3 regions of the Oceanobacillus longus genome follow, and region 3 is predicted to be linked to each of the others. Evidence: riboswitches for the same ligand, from Rfam matches in the RefSeq annotation. Region 3 holds a riboswitch; each other region holds the start of a gene.
The links. Region 3 has a riboswitch for cyclic di-GMP ahead of ACFOUV_RS15480 (Spo0E family sporulation regulatory protein-aspartic acid phosphatase). Riboswitches for the same ligand answer to the same signal wherever they lie in the genome.
Positions count from the first base shown of each region.

Region 1: linked by a shared signal. The riboswitch ahead of ACFOUV_RS08700 (anti-repressor SinI family protein) and the one ahead of ACFOUV_RS15480 (Spo0E family sporulation regulatory protein-aspartic acid phosphatase) in region 3 are both predicted to bind cyclic di-GMP.
Region 2: linked by a shared signal. The riboswitch ahead of ACFOUV_RS01760 (competence type IV pilus major pilin ComGC) and the one ahead of ACFOUV_RS15480 (Spo0E family sporulation regulatory protein-aspartic acid phosphatase) in region 3 are both predicted to bind cyclic di-GMP.

Region 1 is NZ_JBHSAO010000006.1:208,734-212,012, forward strand. Features, by position in the region: gene ACFOUV_RS08680 (YigZ family protein) at 1-398, shown strand, start outside; gene ACFOUV_RS08685 (hypothetical protein) at 439-597, opposite strand; gene ACFOUV_RS08690 (VanZ family protein) at 743-1,243, opposite strand; gene ACFOUV_RS08695 (helix-turn-helix domain-containing protein) at 1,424-1,753, opposite strand; gene ACFOUV_RS08700 (anti-repressor SinI family protein) at 1,833-1,982, opposite strand; cyclic di-GMP riboswitch class I at 1,983-2,066, opposite strand; gene ACFOUV_RS08705 (TasA family protein) at 2,238-2,879, opposite strand; gene sipW (signal peptidase I SipW) at 2,896-3,279, opposite strand, start outside.
Region 2 is NZ_JBHSAO010000001.1:352,787-356,065, forward strand. Features, by position in the region: gene ACFOUV_RS01750 (type IV pilus twitching motility protein PilT) at 1-375, shown strand, start outside; gene ACFOUV_RS01755 (type II secretion system F family protein) at 372-1,568, shown strand; cyclic di-GMP riboswitch class II at 1,643-1,726, shown strand; gene ACFOUV_RS01760 (competence type IV pilus major pilin ComGC) at 1,762-2,133, shown strand; gene ACFOUV_RS01765 (prepilin peptidase) at 2,259-3,014, shown strand; gene pilM (type IV pilus biogenesis protein PilM) at 3,027-3,279, shown strand, end outside.
Region 3 is NZ_JBHSAO010000011.1:321,359-324,637, reverse strand. Features, by position in the region: gene ACFOUV_RS15485 (HNH endonuclease) at 1-1,030, opposite strand, end outside; cyclic di-GMP riboswitch class I at 1,436-1,521, shown strand; gene ACFOUV_RS15480 (Spo0E family sporulation regulatory protein-aspartic acid phosphatase) at 1,616-1,810, shown strand; gene ACFOUV_RS15475 (response regulator) at 1,807-2,172, shown strand; gene ACFOUV_RS15470 (EAL domain-containing protein) at 2,604-3,279, shown strand, end outside.

The DNA of each region.
Region 1 (3,279 bases), on a different contig from region 3:
TGCTTAAGAAACAGCATTTAAAGGATACCGCAGTCGTTGTAACAAGGTATTTTGGTGGAATTAAGCTCGGTGCTGGTGGACTGATTCGTGCTTATGGAAGTACGACTTCTCAAGCTATTAAAACGACAGGTATTGTAAAAAGGCAGCTTATGAAAGGTTTCTCCATAACGGTGGATTACAGCCTTCTAGGTAAATTGGAAAACGTACTAAGAAATTCAGATCATCTTTTGGAAACAATTAACTATTTGGAAAGTGTTGAGTTTATCGTTTTTGTAAAAGATGATCAGGACGACGCTTTTCAGGGGTGGATGGTAGACTTGACAAATGATCAGGCAGGTATTAAAAGAATCGAATCTAAATATATTGAAATCGACGTTACTTCGACCGACAAAATGTAGAAAAATGACAAAATAAAACTGCATCCTATGGAATGCAGTTTTATTTTGTCATATATTGTGCATACTTTTCCAAACGCTTACTGCTCGACAACTCATTAATCAGCATCTTGATCAACTCTTCCGAACTATGAATATTTTGCTTTTCGGTTTCATCAATCATTCGTCGCAGCATATTTTTATATTTTTCCTGCTCTATCATTCTCTTACCGCCTTTTCGTTCGTAATCCAAGTTACTAACATTGCAATTAAAAAGAACTGTATCATAGTTTTTGGTAAATGTTTGTCGAACTATGTCGAAACAAGAAACAATTTATTTCCTCACCATACCTATACGACAAAAGCTGTCATTTATGGGCGCTGTTTCTCCTTTTACCAAAGCCATTTATCATAATGATACAAAAAACAGCTAGTAAACCTCCAACACTATCCAACATGACATCGCCGGCATATGGGGTTCTATTGGGTGTCATTCCCTGGTGTAGCTCATCTAAAACCGCATATATAACTGTCAGCAGAAAAGAAAATATTAATCGTATTTCTATTCTAAAGTCAGTAGATTTTCTAAAAGCGATATAGAGAAAACAAACTAACAAAAAGAAGACCGTAACATGTGCACCTTTACGAATAAAAAATTCGATAAATCCATTAATCCCAAGCACATCAACATTTACCAAGGAATGATTATAATTGAAAGAAATCCAGCCAACAAAGGGCTCTAGCAAACTGAAATCGATCAGACTTCCCATCAAGGGTTTAATATCCTGCTGCTCATATGGTGTAGCTGAAGAATAGAAAATAATACCCATCCAGCCAAACGGCAACAACCAATATAAATATTTTTTCATCGTTAACAACCAAACTTTCATCTGAAAAATAAAATTTCCTGAACGATAACCAGACTATTATATAGTATATCTGTTAATCCAATTAGTTTCATCTATTAATTTCATCTACAGGATATATTTATAAAAATGGGAATCGAAACATAAAAAAACCGTTAAGCAGTTGGCTTGACGGTTCTTCTCTTAATTATCTTGTTTTTGTTTCCATTTATTAAATTCCAAGTATTCCTTAAATTGTTCTTTCGATACTCCGGACTGCATTGCTTCCTGTACAATTTGCATCCATTCATTATCAAGTTCTTCTGTATCTATAGATTCATTTTCATTAATTACATCATTTACGGATACACCTAATACAGTACTGATCTTTTCAATAAACTGGATCGATGGATTAGATTGAAGGTTTCGCTCAATCGAACTAAGATATGATTTTGCTACCCCCGCTTTTTCAGCTAATTCAGAGATGGACATTCGTTTTTCCTGGCGTAATTTCTTTATCGTTTCACCGATCAAGTTCCTCACCTACTTTCACTGCGCATTATACCATATTTGCAGTAAGTAGTTCTATATAAAGTACACTTTTTCATAAAAATTACGCCTTATGTCCTGTGTCGTTTAAAAATTGGCGAATCTCGTCCATTGAAATCCCTATTTTCTTTGCATGCTTTATTAAGACTACCCATTCCTCATCAACTGCTACTTTTTCAATAATCTTTTCCACCATCCATCCCCCATTATTCATCCAGACAATCCAGCCATCTTAGCATAATGCTTTAGACCCGTGACTTTGCGCCCTTACCTTTCAATAAGTTTGCCCTTTTCTGAGGATTTTGTTAATTCCTAAGACTATCATACTATAAAGTTTACAATAATTGTGTGACTTGTTTTGTCATATGGGCACTAGTTTTGTAGGGTTTTCAATCTAATAAATCGGTTATTTTCTACTTTTTGTACACATCTTTATTATTCTTTATATGCTACTTCCCAGAAAAAAATATTACGATGCTATTTTCTTTTTTCGATAAAGCATTAGGCCAATCCCAGCCATGAGGAGTATTATACCGATAACTAGGAAATTAAATATCGTTGTTGCCGTATTAGGAAGTGGGGATCCATCACCAATTGAACCACCTCCACTACTAATAGCACCAGCGATAAATTGCTCATCTCTTTCGTTATTTTCTCCTTCTGCTGTAAAAAATAATGAAAATTTAGCATTCAGTCCTTGGAAGTCATTACCAAGATGTTCAGGAAATCGAATTGTGAAATCCAGAGTTTCTTCACTAGAGCTTTTCAGGGTTCGAGGTGATAATACCTGAAAGTCCTTTAGTTTTCCATTGTATAACAAATCCTTTGAATCCCTAATTTCCAGCAATAATTCGTTATATAGTTTTAAAGTATCACCAGAAGGCTTGGCCGAAACATCATATGCAAAATCTAGTATCCCATTGTTTTGAATAACGACAGACCTTGGGGCCCAATCACCAGGTTTCATATTATCGATATTAAATAAAATTTCCTCCGGTAAAATATCAATTGTGATTTCTCCTTCGGCCGAAACAGTGGATTGCGTTGCGATACCCATATGAATAATAGTAATTCCAAATAGGAGTAACATTGTAATTCCCCTGATTATCATGAGCCACCTTCCTCGCTTAACTGACATGATGCTTATTTAGATCTGCTACTTTATCTTTTTCATCGAGTTGTCTTATCGTTTTCCATATTGTGATCCCTGAGTAGGCTAACATGAGAAATCCAGGAACAATCATAAATAGTATGCCTCCATTTGGAGATTGCGAAAAATTAATTAAATAGCCCATGTATGGGATTGTGAATCCGTTATATACCCCAACAACATTTTCCGCAAGAACAGGGTTTCTATCCGCTGCATTATTATTGTCCCCTTTTGTTGTATAAAGAACGCCATTCTCTGTCGTGGTTACCTCTGTAATTCTATGAGTAATTAACTTGTTGTCCTCTTCCATAAACGTGATCACATCGCCTTTTCCAAAACTACCTTTTTCTTCCTCTGTAAG
Region 2 (3,279 bases), on a different contig from region 3:
TTAGTTTTTGGAACGTTACATACCACCGATGCTGTCTCCACAATTGAGCGCATCATCGATGTATTCCCACCCGAACAGCAAGGACAAATACGAATCCAATTATCAACCATCTTGCAGGCAGTCATTTCTCAACGGTTGCTCGTTACAAAAGACCAGATGAATCGACGGGTTGCATCGGAAATATTGATCAATTCGTCTGCTGTTAAAAATTTAATTCGTAATGAAAAGCTCCATCAGATTCAAAATGTGCTCCAAACATCTAGGGACAAGGGGATGCATACGCTAGAGATGGATTTGAAACGATTGATTCATGAAAATGAAATTGACTTTGAAACTGCTGCTCCGTTTATGCGGGAGGGAGCTTCTAAAGGATGAATTTTCAATATAGTGGGCGGAGAATATCGGGTCAGAAGATTAAAGGGAAGATCGAAGCAGATACGAAAAACATTGCGCTCTCACAGCTTGAAAGAGATGGATTAATTATTTTTAAAATAGACGAAACAAGGCCTTGGAATAAAGATATTATTTTACAAAACAGAGTGAAGAATAAAGATTTCGTTATTTTTCTCAGGCAATATTCTACATTGATACATGCGGGGATCTCGATTTCAGATGCGACCAAAACGATGATGGTGCAGACCAACAATTACGCATTAAAAAACGCTCTGGTAGATATAGATAAACAACTTGACCAAGGTCAGCCTCTATCCAAAGCATGCGAGCGGCACCCAAAGATTTTCCCAGAACTGCTCGTGAATATGATTCTTGCCGGTGAGGTAAGTGGAAAATTGGATGAAATCCTGAATGAAATGGCAGATTACTATGAAAAGCAATACCGGAACAAACAAAGGGTAATTTCAGCACTGCTTTATCCAAGTGTGGTAGGAGTGATTACAGTTATTTTGAGTATTTTTCTGCTTGTTTTTATCGTACCGCAGTTTGTTGGCATGTTCAGCTCCATGGGTGAGGAAATTCCAGCGTATACACAGTTCGTCATCAACCTAAGTGATTTTGCAGGGAAGTACTGGTGGATGCTGCTATTTGTCATTGCGCTCTTCGTCGTTTTATACAACTATCTGATTCAATATGATGCGGTAAACTATCGAATGGATCTGATCAAAATGAAATTTCCTTTTCTCGGGGTACTCGTTCATAAAGGCGCATTGGTAAGGATGACCCAAACATTAAGCACGCTTGTCAATAGTTCTGTACCTATTTTGCAATCGGTGGAAATTACCGAAAAGGTTGTCGGAAATAGGGTGATAGAGAATGCACTAACCCGGGCAAGGAAGTCATTGGAAGTTGGAGACTCACTGACGAAGCCGATGAAAGACCACTGGGCATTCCCAGCATTAATTGTACAAATGATACAAATCGGTGAAAAAACAGGTACATTAGACCATATGCTAACAAAAGCTGCCGATTTTTATGAAGAAGAAGTGGACCAGCTTTCAAGTCGAATCAAGACATTAATTGAACCATTGATGATTATTATATTAACCGTGATGGTCGGAAGTATTGTAATGGCAATCGTTATACCAATGTTTGGTATGTTTGAGAATATGTAGTAAATTGTTCACAATTAAGTGAAGATAATTGTAGAAATATGGTAAAAGTTATACTATAATGTAAGAGAAATAGGAGTTTAGTAGGACACGGTGATGAATTACCTATATTTGGGCACTTGGGTAATTTGGAGTGAGTAGTGCAACCGACCGACTGGAATTAATAGAAACTTAGATTAAGGAAGGCGGAGATGTTATGTTACAAAAAATGAAGAAGATGATGAAGAAAGAGAAAGGTTTTACATTGGTAGAGCTTTTAGCAGTTATTGTTATTTTGGGGATTATTTTGGCGATTGCGGTGCCGAGTGTTAGTGGACTAATTACTAAATCAGAGAATGATGCAAAACAAGCAAATGTTGAGTTAATTGAAAATGCTGCTAGACTGGCTGATCTTAGTGGCTTGTTCCCAGAGGGTGGAATGTCAGTTGAGGATCTAATAACTGAAGGATTTTTAGACGGAGACATAGATGTCCCTGGAGGAAGTGAAGTTTATAAAGGTACAGTTACAAAAGCTGGTGATACTTTTACTTATGATGGTAACGGAGAGCCAACTGAACCATCAGCATAAAATAAAAAAGATTTAAGTTGTAATTGTAGGACATAAGTAAATTATAATATGGTATTCATACGCCTTGCATCCACTATTGCAGGGCTTTTTATTGAAATAGATTGAAAATAAGGAGTCCAGATAAAATGACCACACCCCTAACAATCCTATTTTTCCTCCTAGGCCTAATATTCGGCTCGTTCTACAATGTAGTCGGTTTACGCCTTCCACAACATATACCCTTCGCAAATGACCGTTCAATGTGTCCGCATTGCAAGAATCAATTAGCTTGGTATGAAAATATCCCTTTATTTTCATTTCTGATCCAAGGTGGAAAATGCCGGCATTGTAAACAGAAGATCTCCTACATATACCCAACCATTGAGCTTCTCACAGGCTTTTTATTCGCATTGAGCTATTACACGCTTGGATTCCAATTCGAATTGATCACCGTATTACTTTTAGTTTCTATGCTAATGATTATACTAGTAGCAGACATCAACTACATGTTGATCCCAAATAAGGTGCTTTTGTTCTTTCTACCATTTTTCATCATGATGCGATTTGTGGTACCCTTGAATCCATGGGGATCGGCAATCGTTGGTGCAATTATTGGCTTTGGCCTTATTTTTATTATTATTTTAATAAGCCGTGGGGGTATGGGGGCAGGCGATATGAAACTTTTCGGTGTACTAGGAATTGTGCTCGGAACCGAAAAGATTTTAGTGGCTTTTTTCCTGGCATGTGTAATTGGGTCTGTGATAGGTATGATGCTAATCTTATTTAACGTAATTGAAAGAAAGCAGCCGGTGCCATTCGGTCCATATATCGTTTTAGCAGCTTTAATTACTTATTTTTACGGGGATTCATTAATCAATTGGTACTTTAATCTACTTATATAAGCGGGTGACAACATGGGGATTATGAATAATGGAAGAGTCAATATGGTAATTACCAATCAAGTATTGCGATACAGTTACCATAAACACAATAATGTCGTCGGAATGGTCATACATGGAGAAGTGGAATTGCCTGATGGGACAATCAAAGACGGTATGATTCAAAATAAAGGCATTTTTGTTGAAGTCGTAAATGAACTTGTGCATAAACATAAATGGAAACGGAAGAAATTATTCTTTGCTATGCCGGATGATACGATCGTTATTC
Region 3 (3,279 bases):
CATTCTCAGCATCAATTTCAATTGCTCCATCTAACGTACTTAAAGGCTTTACATGATGAATCTCAATAAAATCTTTACCAAGTTCACCATAAACATCATTAAACTTAAAGTCACATACAGCACACTGAGTTCCATGGATCTCAATAGCTTTCAGACGGTTTTTCGCTTTACGTTCATAGCGATTTCCATAGTATTGTTTTACTTCCCCGTCTTTATAGTTTGATGCGTATTGCTTCTTCTCTGTTTCTACATCATGCTTTACTATATTGCGGAGTCGCTTGTTTTCCAATTTGTAATAAAGGGCCTCAAGATCGTTTCTCGACTCTTTTTCCCAAGGGGATCCTTTTAAGCGGTCCTGCTTGTAATGCACCATAGTAATATCTTTAATATTAACCATTGGGTTTTGCTCGAAAAGTAGCTCTAATCCTTTTTTCTTACTAGGGGTAAGCATTTGTTTTGAATTCTTGTCTTCTAAAGTATACTTGCTTATTTCTTGATGATTTTCTAATATCACAACCTGATATTGATAGGGGCCAACAGTTGCTGTTTCAAGGAAATTTTTTATTGTTAAAATGTAATACCTTGTCTCTTGCCCTATTACATATGATGTGTCGGACAATCTTTCATTAAGATCCTCTATTGAAAATATGCTAACAGTGTTACTTTTCTTATCGGTTGATTCAGTATCTAAGTATTCGCCCCAATCACAATTGAAAACGGCCTCTTTTTGTTCATTAAAAAAATCTAACCATTCTGAATGAGGTAAGTCTTTGTAACCCATCTGTGAAGCTACCCACGTAAAAAAGCCTTCTCCTGGAAGTTGTGTTTGTTGATTAACAACAATTGCAGAAAGCGGTGGAAAACCTTTCTTTATACAACTTAATGAAATTTCACCTAAAGGTTCATTTAATTTAATTGGTGGAATTACCCCCTCAATTTCTCTACTTAATCTGCTATATTCAATGACCTCATTTTTAATTGCCGATGATACCAGAACTTCTTTTATTTTAGTTAATAGTTTTTCATGCACAGTATCCCCTCACTATCTTTCTAAGCTACTAAATTTTATTTTAACATGAATATATTACTACTAAAGTTAATTAGTAGCCCTTCTCGTCAATCAACTCGCTGAATAACACTCTTAGATTTCCTGTTATCCTTGATAGCTGTCTCAGCGACACACCTTTCATGCTCCTGAGTTTTGCTAATATAGCATTTCTATCATCCATCGCGACTTTCAGTTTATTAACATTCCATGCGGGTAATACGCTACACCTTCAAATAATGGTTGCAAATGCATTGGCTTCTATCAAAGATTGGGCTATTCTTTCCATTAATAATACAATTAATCATAAATACGTAAAAAACACTTTATAGTCTTACTATTCTGGTCGATAGTATAAATAATAGTTCAATATAACTATTCATATACTCTATCCGATAATGGCAAACTTATTGAAAGATAAGGACGCAAAACCAAGGACCTAAAGCTTATTTAGCTATGGTAGCCTAGTTACCGAAGATTGCGAATCTTAAAGGTGAGCCAATTTTCTTTGGTTCGCCTTTTTGAGTGTCTTTACATAAAAACAGTTAAAAGCTTGAAGGAGGAATCATAATGTTAGTTACACATAACGAGGAAACAAAAGAGTACTTGCTGGAGATGATTAATGATAAGAGAGAAACAATGTTAATGACAGCTGCAAGGTTCGGTCTTGATAGTGAAAAGACATTGGAATGCAGTCAAAAATTAGATGAGTTAATTGTACAACACCAACGAATGACTCCATCAGGAAAACAAAGTACGACATGAGTACTATATTAATTGCGGATGATTCAAAATTTATGAGAAATTGGTTAATAAGCATACTTCAACAATACGGATATCAGGACATTGTAGAAGCAACTGATGGCCAAATAGCGCTTGAACGATATAAACATATAAAACCGGATATTGTTATCCTCGACATTACCATGCCAAATGTAAATGGATTAACTGCATTGAAAAGAATTATGGAGTTTGATTCTAAGGCAAAAGTGATTCTATGTTCTGCGATGGGTACAGAATCAAATGTTATTCAAGGCTTGCAGCTAGGGGCGATGGATTTTATTGTTAAACCGAATTTTGATAATCTGATAAATATGTTAGAGAAACTGAACAATATCACAAGTTAGGAACTTCATTAAGGTTAGAGGGGTTAAACAATGAAGAATTATGGTTCATGTATATACTGTGGGAAGATTGGTGTTTTAATGAATGATTTGTGTAACGAATGCTACGACGCGGAACAAAATAATATCCAAGAGGTAAAAGCGTTTTTATTAACACATCCAAATTCAAATGCCATAGATGTATCTATAAATACAGGTATATCCATAGAAAAGATCACACGTTTAATTAAAAAGGGAATATTAATATAGACGGGTTCCTAAAGTAATGTAGTATCATTTCATGAGATATCAATAGTAACCATGTGTGACAGTAATATTGCCCCTGTAATCCCCTACTGAACTCTCGTTAAATCCTGTATAACATCAACTGTTCTTACTTCATCGACATTATTTAGTTTAGTAGTAATCATCTACGTTTAGGAGGGACATATTACATGTCAATAAAAAAATCAAAATTCCGAAATCTGTTTAAAAGAAATATATATTCTAATAATCATGCAATTGATAAGCAAAACACGAAGGGAAACGCATTAAGTCTCCCCCTTCCTTCTTTGGCATTCAACCATCCAGATTTAATTATTGCTTTTTCACCATATGGGGATATTATTTCCCAAACTAGCAAAAGGCTCATTGAATTATTAGGGTCTCGACTACAAACAAAGAATGATTTTCTTCATTTATTTCCAGAATCGACCTCTGAAAGACTAGATACTCTATTTACTAACACATTAGGCGGTAAATCTGAAAATATAGAAATAGAAGTGAACAAAAATAACGGTCAACAAATACAGCTATTACTTACTTTTATTCCCATTCGTATAAATAACAATCATGTAGAGGGCATTTACTTAATCATTAACGATTTAACGGAACACGTGCAGCTCGAACAGTCATTAGAACGGATGAAAAAACATTTAAATCACTCCCAGCAGATTGCTGCGGTTGGCAGTTGGGAGTATATCATTAATGATGATAAATTCGATTGTTCGATAAACCTTTTTGATACAATTGGTATAGATGAATCTGAAAATATCTCAATAGAAAGGCTTTTTACATTGGTCCATTCAAAAGACTATTCGTTGACTCGCCAAAAATTTGATGAGTCAACGA